3 regions of the Gordonia sp. SMJS1 genome follow, and region 3 is predicted to be linked to each of the others. Evidence: predicted binding sites of a transcription regulator. Region 3 holds the regulator's gene; each other region holds the start of a gene.
The links. The regulator LexA, encoded in region 3, represses DNA repair genes until DNA is damaged. The targets are predictions, from matches to a motif close to CGAACANNTGTTCG.
Positions count from the first base shown of each region.

Region 1: the regulator LexA is predicted to act here: its motif matches at 2,460-2,473, upstream of QAD21_RS05105 (HNH endonuclease signature motif containing protein).
Region 2: the regulator LexA is predicted to act here: its motif matches at 1,569-1,582, upstream of QAD21_RS11790 (HNH endonuclease signature motif containing protein).

Region 1 is NZ_CP123381.1:1,114,090-1,118,217, forward strand. It holds partial or broken gene rplA (50S ribosomal protein L1) at 5-720, shown strand; gene QAD21_RS05105 (HNH endonuclease signature motif containing protein) at 791-2,434, opposite strand; gene QAD21_RS05110 (ABC transporter substrate-binding protein) at 2,640-3,719, opposite strand; gene QAD21_RS05115 (ABC transporter ATP-binding protein) at 3,731-4,128, opposite strand, start outside.
Region 2 is NZ_CP123381.1:2,582,290-2,586,417, forward strand. It holds gene QAD21_RS11790 (HNH endonuclease signature motif containing protein) at 1-1,543, opposite strand, end outside; gene QAD21_RS11795 (manganese-dependent inorganic pyrophosphatase) at 1,761-2,684, opposite strand; gene QAD21_RS11800 (MFS transporter) at 2,822-4,128, shown strand, end outside.
Region 3 is NZ_CP123381.1:2,329,525-2,333,652, forward strand. It holds gene QAD21_RS10655 (DeoR/GlpR family DNA-binding transcription regulator) at 1-539, opposite strand, end outside; gene QAD21_RS10660 (putative PEP-binding protein) at 689-2,398, shown strand; gene lexA (transcriptional repressor LexA) at 2,376-3,080, opposite strand; gene QAD21_RS10670 (LysM peptidoglycan-binding domain-containing protein) at 3,305-3,844, shown strand; gene nrdR (transcriptional regulator NrdR) at 3,944-4,128, shown strand, end outside.

The DNA.
Region 1 (4,128 bases), 1.2 Mb from region 3:
AGCAATGAGCAAGAAGAGCAAGGCCTACGCGCCGCGGCCGAGAAGGTCGACAAGACCAAGCTGTACAGCCCGCTGGAGGCTGTGGAGCTGGCCAAGGACACGTCGTCGAAGAACACCGACGCGACCGTCGAGGTCGCGATGCGGCTGGGCGTCGACCCCCGTAAGGCAGACCAGATGGTTCGAGGCACCGTCAATCTGCCGCACGGCACCGGTAAGACTGCCCGCGTGATCGTGTTCGCCGCCGGCGACAAGGCCGCTGAGGCCACCGCCGCCGGTGCCGACGAGGTCGGCGCCGAGGATCTGATCGAGCGCATCCAGGGCGGTTGGCTGGACTTCGACGCCGCGATCGCCACCCCGGATCAGATGGCCAAGGTCGGCCGTATCGCGCGTGTCCTCGGACCCCGCGGCCTGATGCCGAACCCGAAGACGGGCACCGTGACCACCGACGTCACCAAGGCTGTCAACGACATCAAGGGCGGCAAGATCAACTTCCGCGTCGACAAGGCTGCGAACCTGCACTTCGTCATCGGCAAGGCTTCGTTCGACCCGGCCAAGCTGGCCGAGAACTACGGCGCTGCCTACGACGAGATCATGCGCGCCAAGCCGTCGGCCGCCAAGGGCCGCTACATCAAGAAGGTCACCGTCTCCACGACGACGGGCCCGGGCATCCCGGTCGACCCGGCGGTCACCCGCAACTTCGCGGAGGCACCGCAGGCCTGATCTGATCAGGCGCACTGACACCCACGAGGGGCCCGGCATTCCGATGCCGGGCCCCTCGTGTTGTGTGCAATCACGCGTGGTCGGTGAGTATGCGTGCGAGTGCGGCTTCGACCGGGGTCAGCGGTGGGGTGGTGAGGTGCTCCGGCGGTGTTCGCGGATGGACGAGTTCTCGGTAGGCGAGTTCGAGGCGCCGGCCGCGGTCGCCGTAGCCGACGGCGTCGGGCCGCGACTGGTGTGGGCGCGAGTCATCGCCGGACCTGGTGGCAGGTCCGTGGATCTCGTTGCGCACGGTGTTCAGGTGTTGGGCGAACCGCCGGGGCATGTCGGGTCGGCGGTTGAGGCGTTCGGGGTTGGGCGGGGCGCCGGGTTCGACGTTCAACCGCCACAGGCAGCGGCCTTCGTCGGGTCCGGACCGTTCGATGCGGGTGGTGTATTGGCCGGGTTGGTCGCCGACCATCCGGTTATGACGGGGGCAGGCAGGGGCGAGATCATCGATGTCGGTGAGACCGCCCTTGGCCCAGTCCCGTTGTGCGTGGTGGAGTTCGACCTGGGTGGCGGGCTGGTCGCAGCCGGGTGCCGAGCATACTTCCCCGTCGGGGCGGGCGAAGGAGACGAGGCGCTGTTCGCGGGTCGCCAGGCGTTTGCCCCGCCCGAAGTGCAGCGGCACAGCGGTGGCGTCTTTGAAGATCGCCAACCAAGGTTGGACGTCACCGGCCATCGCGATCAGGTCCCGGATGGGCAGCAGGGTGCCGGTGGCGGTGGTGGCGAGTCCGGCTTCTCGGATCAGGTCCCCGAGGTCGGCTTTGACGATCAGTTGCACGGGCAGGCCGCGGTGCGAGGTTCCCAGTGTTCCGTCGGCGAAGCCTGCGGCCAGGGCGGCGTCGAGCGCGTCGTGATTCGTTTGGGCGAGAGTGCGACCGTCGCGGTCGGCTGCGGCGGTCAGGGCGTCGGGGTCGGCGGTGCCGGCCGGGCCTTGGGGCGAGGCGGGGTCGTCGGGGTTGTTGAGTCCGGGTTTGCCCCATACGGCGAACATCATCGTCAGTCGGGCGGCAAGTGCTGGAGTGAGGGTGCCCGATATTTTGGCTGTCCCGTCGGCGCGTTGCCGACCGATCCACAGGCCGCGGCGTCGTTTCTGGTCGGTGTCGTCGGTCAGTGTGCCGTCGGGGTCGAGGTGGGCAAGCAGGCGGGCACCGAGTTGGGTGATCTCGGCGGGGGTGTGGGCTTCGGCGATCTCGGCCATCTGTCGTTCGGCGGCGACTTTGATGTCGTGGTCGATGGTGCCGGGGATGCGGTCGAGGACGTCGAGGGTGGCTTGTACGTGCGCGGTGCCGACCGCGCCTTGTGCGAAAGCTTCGGCGAGGCAGGGGTATTCGGGTGGGAGTACCTCGCCGCCGAGGCTGGTGCGGTGGGCGGTGGCGTCCATCTGCTTACGGCGGCGCATCGGGTTCGACACCCGTAACCGGTGCGTCATGTACTGCATGAGGGAGCGGCAGCCGGCCTTGCGTGGCAGGTCGCGAGCGACGGCCTGATCGATCTGCCGGTCACCGGCGACGGTCAGACGTGCGATGGCGCGTTCGGTCTCCGCGGCCACTTCAGCGAGTTCGGCATCGGTACACGGCGACAGATCCACGGTCTGCAACTCACCGAGGATGCGGTGCAGGTCGGCCACCAACTCGAGGGCACGCGGTCGCCGCGACGCTTGTTCGTCAGACATGGTCACCCCCCGAGAACCGTTGCCGCGAATGTACGTTCGAGTGTACACCGGTGCGAGCGCATTGCAAGCCAAAACTGATGTTGTGCAACGCTATTCAAAGCCGGTAACGTGTCGGTGCCTCGTGGTAGGGGTCCACCGACTTCTCCGTGGGGCGGCGGCATGACGATCGCCGCGGCCCCACGTGTTCAACGGGGCGTCCCGCGACTCACTCCAGCCAGTTGTTGCCCCCGAGGTCCAATTGCGCGAAATCCAGGGACGGGGTGATACCGGATTCCGGTGCTAGGCCGTGGTTCTCGAGAACGCCGCGCATGATCTCGGCGGCGTCGATGTTGAGTGGGCTCGACACCCACATCGCGTACGGCAGGTTCACGAAGCGGTTCTCGCGCACCGCCTTCAGGTTCCGGCTCGCGGGATTCGATCGCAGGGCGGCGATCTTCTCGTCGACCGACTGGCCGGGATAGTCGACGAACACGATGACGTCGGGGTCCGCGGTGGTGAGGCGTTCCCAGCTCACGGCGGTCCAGGTGTCCTCGATGTCCTCGGTCGCGTTGCGCGCGCCCGCGGCGTCGATGATGCCCTGCGGGCCGCCGAAGGATCCGGAGGAAAAGATGGTGTCGGAGACGCTGTCGAAGACGAACACGGTCGGTTTCGCGGCGGGTTGTGGTGCGGCGCGCAGCTTCTCGAGGCGGTCGGCCACCTCGTCGGCCGCGGCGGCGCCCTGCTCGGGATTGCCGGTGAGGGTGCCGATGTTGCGCAGATCGGTGTCGAGCGCGACCCACGGGTCCATGGTGCCGCGCTGCGCCTCGCCCTCGGTCTGCCGGCACGCCTCGGACAACTGGTACACGTCGATGCCGTGTCCGGCGAGGATCTCGGGTGTGATCCCGCGCGACTCGCTCATGCCGTAGTTGTATCCGGCATACAGCACTTGGGGTTTCGCCGCGACGATGTTCTCGAGGGTGGGACGTTCGGTCGCGACCTCGTTCAGCGTGTCGACCTGGGGTCCGTACTCCAGCCGCAGGACGTCCTTGTCCCGGGCGAGCGCGCTGACCGCCACCATGTTGTCACGGGCACCCGCGGCGAGTGCGATCGCGATCATGCCGCCGTCGTTGACGAACAACCGGTCGAGGGGTTGCGGGTAAGCGACGTCGGCTCCGCAATTCGATATGGCGACAGTGCTTTCCGACGCCACAGTGCTGTCGGCACCGCAGGCGGTGGCAGTTCCCAGCGTCAGAGCCGCCGCCACGATGGCGACGGTCGGGTGGACTCGGGACGTACGTATGGTCAAAGGATGTCCTCTCACGGGATGTCTTTCGTCAGAGTGCTGGGGGCGGGTGTGGTGGTGGGAGTGTTCAGGAGCAGATGGGGCAGGCCCGTCGATGGATGGTCGACGACGGTGCCGGACACCTCGAAGACGTCGGCCAGCAGAGCCGGCGTCAGCACCTCGACCGGTGGCCCGTGCACGATGACACCGCCGTCGGAAACCACTGCGACGGAGTCGAAGTGACGCAACACGAGGTCGAGGTCGTGCATCGCCGCGACCACGGTGGCGTCGAGCTCGTCGAGAACCTCCATCAGTCGTAGTCGCCAGGCGGCGTCCAGGTGATTGGTGGGTTCGTCGAGCACCAGGATCGGGGTCTGCTGAGCGAGCGCACGGGCGAGGACGACGCGGTGCCGTTCGCCGCCGGACAGCTGGG
Region 2 (4,128 bases), 250 kb from region 3:
TCACGTCGATGACGTGGCTGGTTCTCGACCATGATCGACGCGCGTCGTCGTGGTGCCGGTTGTTCGGGCGCGCGTGATCGCCGGACCGCGTTGGTGGCCCGTGGATCTGCTCGCGCACGGTGTTCAGGTGTTGTGTGAATCGCCGCGGGATGTCGGGTCGGCGGTTGAGGCGTTCGGGGTTGGGTGGTGCGCCGGGTTCGGCGTTGAGTCGCCAGAGGCAGCGGCCTTCATCGGGTCCAGAGCGTTCGATGTGGGTGGTGTACTGGCCGGGATTGTCGCCGACCATTCGGTTGTGGCGTGGGCAGGCGGGGGCGAGGTCGTCGATGTCGGTGAGACCACCCTTCGCCCAATCCTTGTGGGCGTGATGCATGTCGACGTGGGTAGCGGGCTGATCACACCCGGGCGCCGAACATACTTCACCGTCAGGGCGGGCGAAGGAGACGAGGCGCTGTTCACGGGTGGCGAGACGCTTTCCCCGCCCGAAGTGCAGCGGGACAGCGGTGGCGTCTTTGAAGATCGCCAACCACGGCTGGACCTCACCGGCCATCGCGATCAGGTCCGGGATGGGCAGCACGGTGCCGGTCGCGGTGGTCGCGAGACCGGCTTCGCGGATCAGGTCGCCGAGGTCGGCTTTGACGATCAGTTGCACGGGCAACCCGCGGTGCGACTTTCCAAGGGTCCCGTCGGCGAAACATGCGGCCAGGGCGGCGTCGAGCGCGTCGTGATTGATCTGCGCGGGAGTACGGCTGTCACGGTCGGCTGCGGTGGTCAGGGCGTCGGGGTCAGCGGCCCCGGCCGGTCCGGACGGTGAGTGGGGGTCGTCGGGGTTGTTGAGTCCGGGTTTACCCCAGACCGCGAACATCATCGTCAACCGGGCGGCGAGTTCGGGGGTGAGGGTGCCCGAGATCTTGGCGGTGCCATCGGCGCGTTGCCGACCGATCCACAGGTTGCGGCGTCGTTTCTGGTCGGTGTCATCAGCCAATGTGCCGTCGGGATCGAGATGGGCCAGCAGCCGGGCACCGAGTTGGGTGATGTCGGCGGGTGTGTGGTCGGTGGCGATCTCCGCCATCTGTCGCTCGGCCGCGACTTTCACGTCGTGGTCGATTCCGTGGGGGATCTGGTCGAGGACATCGAGGGCGGCCTGCACGTGCGCGGAACCGACCGCTCCTGCGGCGAAAGCCTCAGCCAGGGTCGGGTTTTCGGGTTCCAGTATGTCGCCGCCGAGGCTGGTGCGGGTCGCGGTGGCGTCCATTTGCTTACGGCGTCGCATCGGGTTCGACACTCGTAGCCGGTGGGTCATGTACTGCATGAGTGTTCGGCACCCGGCTTTGCGGGGCAGGTCGCGGGCCTCGACCTGATCGATCTGCCGGTCACCGGCAACAGTCAACCGTGCGATCGCTTTCTCGGTATCGGCTGCCACTTCGGCCAACTCGGCATCGGTGCACGGCCCCAGGTCGACCGTCTGCAACTCGTCCACGATGCGGTGGAGGTCGGCAATCAACTCGACGGCACGCGGCTGCGGCGTCGCTGATACGTCAGACATGGCCACCCCCCAAGTACCGTAGCTGCGAATGTACGTTCGAGTGTACACCACAGCCGGCATCTCGCAACCCGAAAGTTTCTGTTGTGCAACGGTATTCGTCGGGACAACTTGTCGGTGCTGTGTGGTAGATGGGGGGCGCCTGTTTGCGTTGTCCTCGAATTATGTTGTTACGAGTCCTCTCTCGACAGCGGATGTGCGCGGGGAGGCCAGAGACCGCTCAGACGTCCAGCACTTCGGTCAACTGCGGGACGATCTGCTTCTTGCGCGAGACGACGCCTTTGCCGAAGGCATGGCCGTCCGCCACGGTGACCCCGAGTGCCTGTTCGACCGCCGAGGCGGGTTCGCCGACCACCAGCAGATCCGAGTCGGCCTTGATCACATCGGTGATGAGCAGGAGGTAGAGGTCGTAGCCGGCTGCCTCCTTCTCGGCGGTCATTGCCGTCAGGAACTCGTCGCGACGGTCGAGTATCTCGGCGGAGTCGACCGTGGTGATCTGCGAGACCCGCACCGTCTTCGGCCCCATTTCGAAGCTCTTGGAGTCCCGTCCGATGATCGCCGACACCGGCTCGTCGCCGAGCGCGGTCCCGGCCCGTAGAAGCGCGTCGCCGTACTCGTCGACGTCGACGCCCGCGATCGCGGCGAGCTCCGCGGCGGCGGCACGGTCAGCGTCGGTGCAGGTGGGGGAGTTGAACAACAGGGTGTCGGAGATGATCGCCGACAGCATGATGCCCGCCTCTGGGCGCGGGATCTCGACCCCGTTCTCCGCATACATCCGGGTGAGGATCGTGCAGGTGCATCCGACCGGTTCGACGCGCATGTACAGCGGCGCAGCCGTCTCGAAATTGGCGATCCGATGGTGGTCGATGACTTTCAGGACGGTCACGTCGGTGATGTCGGCGACGCTCTGCTGGCGCTCGTTGTGGTCGACGAGCATGACCTCCGCCGGCGCGGCCGTTTCGATGACGCGCGGTGCGTCGAGTCCGAAATGGTCCAAGGCGAAGGCGGTTTCGAGACTCGGCCGGCCCAGGGCGACGGCCTCGACATCGCTGCCCAGCGCGGCTTCGAGGTGGGCGAGGCCGATCGCAGCCCCGATGGCATCGGTGTCGGGGTTGCGGTGTCCGAACACCAGGATCTTCGACATGGGACCTCGGCTTTCTCCTCGGCGGTGCGCGTGGGCCCAGACTACGACGATCCCGGCGCCTCGCGGTCTCGTTCCCGGTGGGCATGATCCTCACCGGGTCGGCGCCTGCCCCGGGGTCGGCGTTCTACATTGGCTCCATGTCCACGACCGGGCGTCGATGCGTCATCCTGGTCGTCTGCTGTCTGAGCATGTTCCTCGTCGGCCTCGACATCTCCGCGGTCAACGTGGCGCTGCCGTCGATCGGTGCCGATCTCGACGCCACGCCGTCTCAGCTCCAGTGGGTGGTCGACTCGTACACGCTGGTCGTCGCGAGCCTGCTCATCCTCGGCGGCACCACCGGCGACCGGCTCGGTCGCAGACGCATCTTCGGGGTCGGCCTCGCGATTTTCGGAACCGGGTCGGTGCTCTGCGCGGTGTCGCCGACACCGGAGGTGCTCATCGCGGCCCGGGCTGTCCAGGCGGTCGGTGGCTCGATGCTGAACCCGGTGGCCCTGTCGATCGTGACCACTGTGTTCACCGAGCCGAAGGCGCGTGCGCGGGCGATCGGTTTGTGGGGAAGTGCATTCGGGGCGAGTCTGGCCTTCGGCCCGGTCGTCGGTGGTGCGCTGGTCTCCGGCCTGGGCTGGCAGGCGATCTTCGTGCTCAATGTCCCGGTGTGCGTGCTCGCCCTCGTTCTCAGCCGGCGGTACGTCCCCGAGTCGAGGGCGCCACAGCCTCGACGGGCCGATGTGGTGGGTCAGCTGCTGATCCTCGTGCTGTTGGGAACCGTGACGTTCGGGATCATCGAAGGGCACGTGCTGGGCTGGGGGTCCGGCGTCATCGTCGGCTGTTTCGCGGTCGCTGCGTGCTCGTCTGTGGTTCTCGTCTGGTACGAGTTGCGCCGCGACGAGCCGCTCCTGGACCCGCGGTTCTTCGGCAGTGTGCCGTTCACCGTCGCGGTCGTGTGCGCGGTCATCGCGTTCGCGGCGACCGGCGGGTTCCTGTTCCTCAACACCCTGTACCTGCAAGAGGTACGCGGACTGAGTCCGCTCGGCGCGGGTCTGAGGCTGATCCCGATGGCTCTGGCCGCCGCGTGCTGCGCGCCGGTCTCGGGACGCCTCGTCGCCGCGCGGGGGTCCCGGCCGCCACTGTTCGCGGGCGGGATCGGGATGGCCGCGGGCGGAGTGCTTCTCCTCGGCGTCGGACCGGATACCCCGTTCACCTACCTCGGCTCGGCCTACCTCGTGTTCGGCATCGGCTTCGGACTGGTCAACGCGCCCATCACGAATGCCGCGGTGTCGGGCATGCCGCGGACCCAGGCGGGACTCGCCTCCGCGATGGCCTCCACCGGGCGCCAGGTCGGGACGGCGCTGGGCGTGGCGGTGTCCGGTGCCATCGCGTTCTCTGGACGGGTGGGAACGGTGGCCGACGACCTGAGCGCCACCGCACGACCGTTCTGGATGGT
Region 3 (4,128 bases):
CTCAGGCCGTTCGTCCCGATGAAGGCGGTGGTCACGCGCAGTCGGCGAAGCGCGTCCACGGTGTCGACGCCCACGGTCGCCTGGGTGAGACCGCGTACGCGTCCGCCGAGGGCATGGAGACCGTCGGGATGGGTTCCCGCGAGCAGGCCGGCGATGGGCAGGCTGTTGGTGAACAGGGTGAGCCTCCGATCGGGAGCGGTCGCCTCGGCCGCGCGGTAGGTGGTGGTGCCGGCGTCGAAGAGCACCGAGCCGCCGTCGGGCGGCAGGAACCGGATGGCCGCCCGGCCGATCGCGGTCTTCTGCTCGATCTGGCTCGACTCCCGTTCGTCGATCCCGAGCTCGCCGAGGGTGCGCATGATCTCGGCGCGCACGGCGCCGCCGTGGACCCGCTGGAGATGTCCGGCGCGTTCCAGTACCGCGAGATCGCGTCGGACGGTCTCGCTGGTGACGTCGAATTTCTCGGCGAGCGCGGCCACGGATGCCCGCCCCGCGAGTCGCACCTCGTCGACGATCGCCTGTTGTCTCTCCTCGGCGTACACACCGCTCCGATCTCCGGTTTCGACCAACCCGCTTGTTGAGGCGTGTGGGATTGGATGTTGTAGTAATTGTGTTTACGCCTGTTTGTGTTGACAAGTCAAGCACTTTTTGTAACGGTGGTCACATCGGTAGTCGAGTGAGAGGCAAGACGATGGCGCAGATCCTGACGGGAACCCCGGTGGTCGGCGGGTTGGCCCACGGTCCCGCGCTGTGGCCGGGCGAGCGACCCGACCACTCGCCGGAGAAGCTCGGCGTCGGTGTGGAGATCGCCGAGGAACGGCGCGCCGACGAGGTCACGCGCTTCGCCACCGCGGCCGGCGCCGTCGCCGCGCGGCTGCGCACGCGCGCGTCGCAGAACACCGGGGTGACGGCCGAGGTGCTCGCCGCGACGGCGGGCCTGGCCGAGGACCGCGGCTGGATCGGTGCCGCGACCGCGCTCATCGGCAAGGGCGCCCCCGCCGAGGCCGCTGCCGTCGCGGCCACCGAACAGTTCGCGGCGGTGTTCACCAAGCTCGGCGGACTGATGGCCGAGCGGGTCACCGATCTCAACGACGTGCGCGACCGGGTCCTCGCCGAACTGCTCGGCCTACCCGAACCTGGTGTGCCCACTCCGGAGGTGCCGTCGGTCCTGCTCGCCGACGACCTCGCGCCCGCCGACACCGCGGGCCTCGACCCCACGAGCACCATCGCCCTCGTCACCCGCCTCGGCGGACCGACCAGCCACACCGCGATCATCGCGCGCCAGCTGGGGATCCCGTGCGTGGTGGCGGTGGCCGACCTGGACGAGATCGAGCCCGGCACAACCGTTCTCGTCGACGGCAGCACCGGGCGGATCGAGGTGGAGCCCGATGCGGAGGCGGCCCGGGCTCGCGTCGACGAGGATCGGCGGCATGCCGCACTCGTCGCCGGCTGGACCGGTCCGGGGCAGACCGCCGACGGGGTGGCCGTGGCGGTGCTCGCCAACGTCGCCGACGGATCGTCGGCACGCGCCGCGGCCGGGTACCCCGTCGAGGGCGTCGGGCTCTTCCGCACCGAACTCGCGTTCCTCGAGCGTGCCGACGAACCGTCGGTGGACGAGCAGGCCGCGATCTACCGGGAGGTGCTCGATGCGTTCGACGGGCAGAAGGTGGTCATCCGCACCCTCGACGCCGGGTCCGACAAACCGCTCCGGTTCGTGACCCATCCCGACGAATCGAACCCAGCGCTCGGCGTGCGGGGCGATCGGATCGCGCTGGCGCACCCCGAGATCCGCGCGCATCAGCTCGACGCGATCGCGCAGGCCGCGTCGGGGTCGGCCGTCGCGCCGTGGGTCATGGCGCCGATGATCGCCTCGCCGGCGGAGGCGCGCACCTTCGCCGCCGAGGTCCGCGGCCGTGGTCTGGTCGCCGGGGTGATGATCGAGGTGCCCGCGGCGGCGATCCTGGCCGAAGCCGTCCTCGCCGAGGTGGACTTCGTGTCCATCGGCACCAACGATCTGACCCAGTACACGATGGCGGCCGACCGGATGTCGGCCGATCTCGCCGGACTGACCGACCCGTGGCAACCGGCCGTGTTGAGCCTCATCGCGGGTGTCGCGGCAGCGGGTGCACGTCAGGGAAAGCCGGTCGGGGTGTGCGGCGAGGCCGCCGCCGATCCGAACCTCGCCTGCGTGCTCGTCGGTCTCGGGGTCACCTCGCTGTCCAGCGCGCCGGCTGCTGCGGCGGCCGTGGGGGCCCGGCTCGGCGAGGTGTCCGCACCGGACTGCCGGGCCGCCGCCGAGGCTGCCCTGTCCACCTCGGATCCCGCCGCGGCGCGCGAGGCGGCCGCGGCGGTGCTCGACGGTTCGGTCGGTGGAGAGGTCAGACTCGCCGCATCACGGTGACGACCTTGCCGAGGATGACGGCATCGTTGCCCGGGATCGGATCGAACAGTTCGTTGTGCGGCATGAGCCAGACGTTCGGGCCCTGACGCTTGAAGGTCTTCACGGTGGCCTCGCCGTCGATCATGGCCGCGACGATGTCGCCGTTGTCGGCGACGTTCTGCTGCCGGACCACGACCCAGTCGCCGTCGCAGATCGCGGCGTCGATCATCGACTCGCCGACGACGCGCAACAGGAAGAGCGATCCCTCGCCGACGAGCTCACGGGGCAGTGGGAAGACGTCCTCGACGGCCTCCTCGGCCAGGATCGGACCGCCGGCCGCGATACGGCCGAGAACCGGCACGAAGGTCGGCTCGGGAAGCTGGCCGGCCGTCGGGGTGTCCGGCGACGGGGTGTCACTCGGGGCGATGTTGACCGCACGGGGACGGTTCGCGTCGCGCTTGAGCAGCCCCTTGCGTTCCAGCGTCCGCAACTGATGGGCCACCGATGACGTCGAGGCCAGGCCGACCTCGTCGCCGATCTCCCGGATGCTCGGCGGATAACCGCGCTCGCGCACCGAGCGGCGGATCACCTCCAGGACCCCGGCCTGTCGCGGGGTGAGTGAGGCCTCGGCGGCGGCGGCGTCGAACGGGGCCTCGTCGTCGGCGCCCCGCGCTCGGCCGCGCCTATCGCCGGTGTCACTCATGTTCGGTTCCTCTCGTCTTCGGAACGTGCTGGTAGATGGCTTGCGCCGGGTCCGAGCCTAGCGGAGTGCGACCGGCACCTCAAACATTTGTTCGATGTGTCGCGAGACTTTGTCGGGACGTCGTGCTACAAATTCGAACATCAGTGCATCGAACATCTGATCGATGTTCGAACACCGACCACCACACCCGCACGATCCCAGACACCCGAACACCGGAGGGCACCATGCGCACCGCCACTCTCGTCGCTCCCGTCCGCACCGACCGTCCCGACGCCGTCCGGCCGCGCACCGACCGCGCCGATCGCGTCCGGACCCGCGCCCCGCTGTCCGACGGCGGCCGACCGGTCGACAACCGGCCGGCCGGCACCCGGCCGCGGGGGGCATCGCCGGTGACCCCGCGGGTGGGCGGTACCCACTGTGGCTCTCCGGTCGGGGTCCGGGGACGTGGCCCGGTCGGGCCCGACGCGGCGGTGTTCCGTCGCCGCCGCCGCACCGCGGTCGCGCTCCTCGCCGGTGTCGGGCTGGCGTTCGTCGTGTGGGTGTTCGGTGTCGTCGGCCAGAATTACTCGGACTCGCTGACACCGTCCGCCGTGAGTTCCGAGGTCGTCCATGTGCGCTCGGGGGACTCGCTCAGCTCGATCGCCGGCCGGGTGGCACCCGAGATGCCGCGCGAGGTCGTGATCGACGAGATCGTCGCGATGAACGATCTGGGGTCGAGCGCGCTGCAGGTGGGCCAGCCCCTGCTCACCCCCCGGTACCGCTGAGGCCGGGCGGTATCCTCGATGTCACAGGGGCCGGCCGACAAGCGGCGGGGCGCACGCTTCGGGTGCGTTCCAGCGTCCCGCGACCTGCGTGAGGACACGATGCGCTGCCCCTTCTGCAAGAACGACGACACCAAGGTCATCGACTCGCGTGTCGCAGATGAAGGGCAGGCCATCCGCCGCCGTCGCTCCTGTGTTGAGTGCGGTCGCCGGTTCTCGACCGTGGAGAGCGCCGTGCTCGCGGTGGTCAAACGCAACGGCGTGACCGAGCCGTTCAGCCGGGAGAA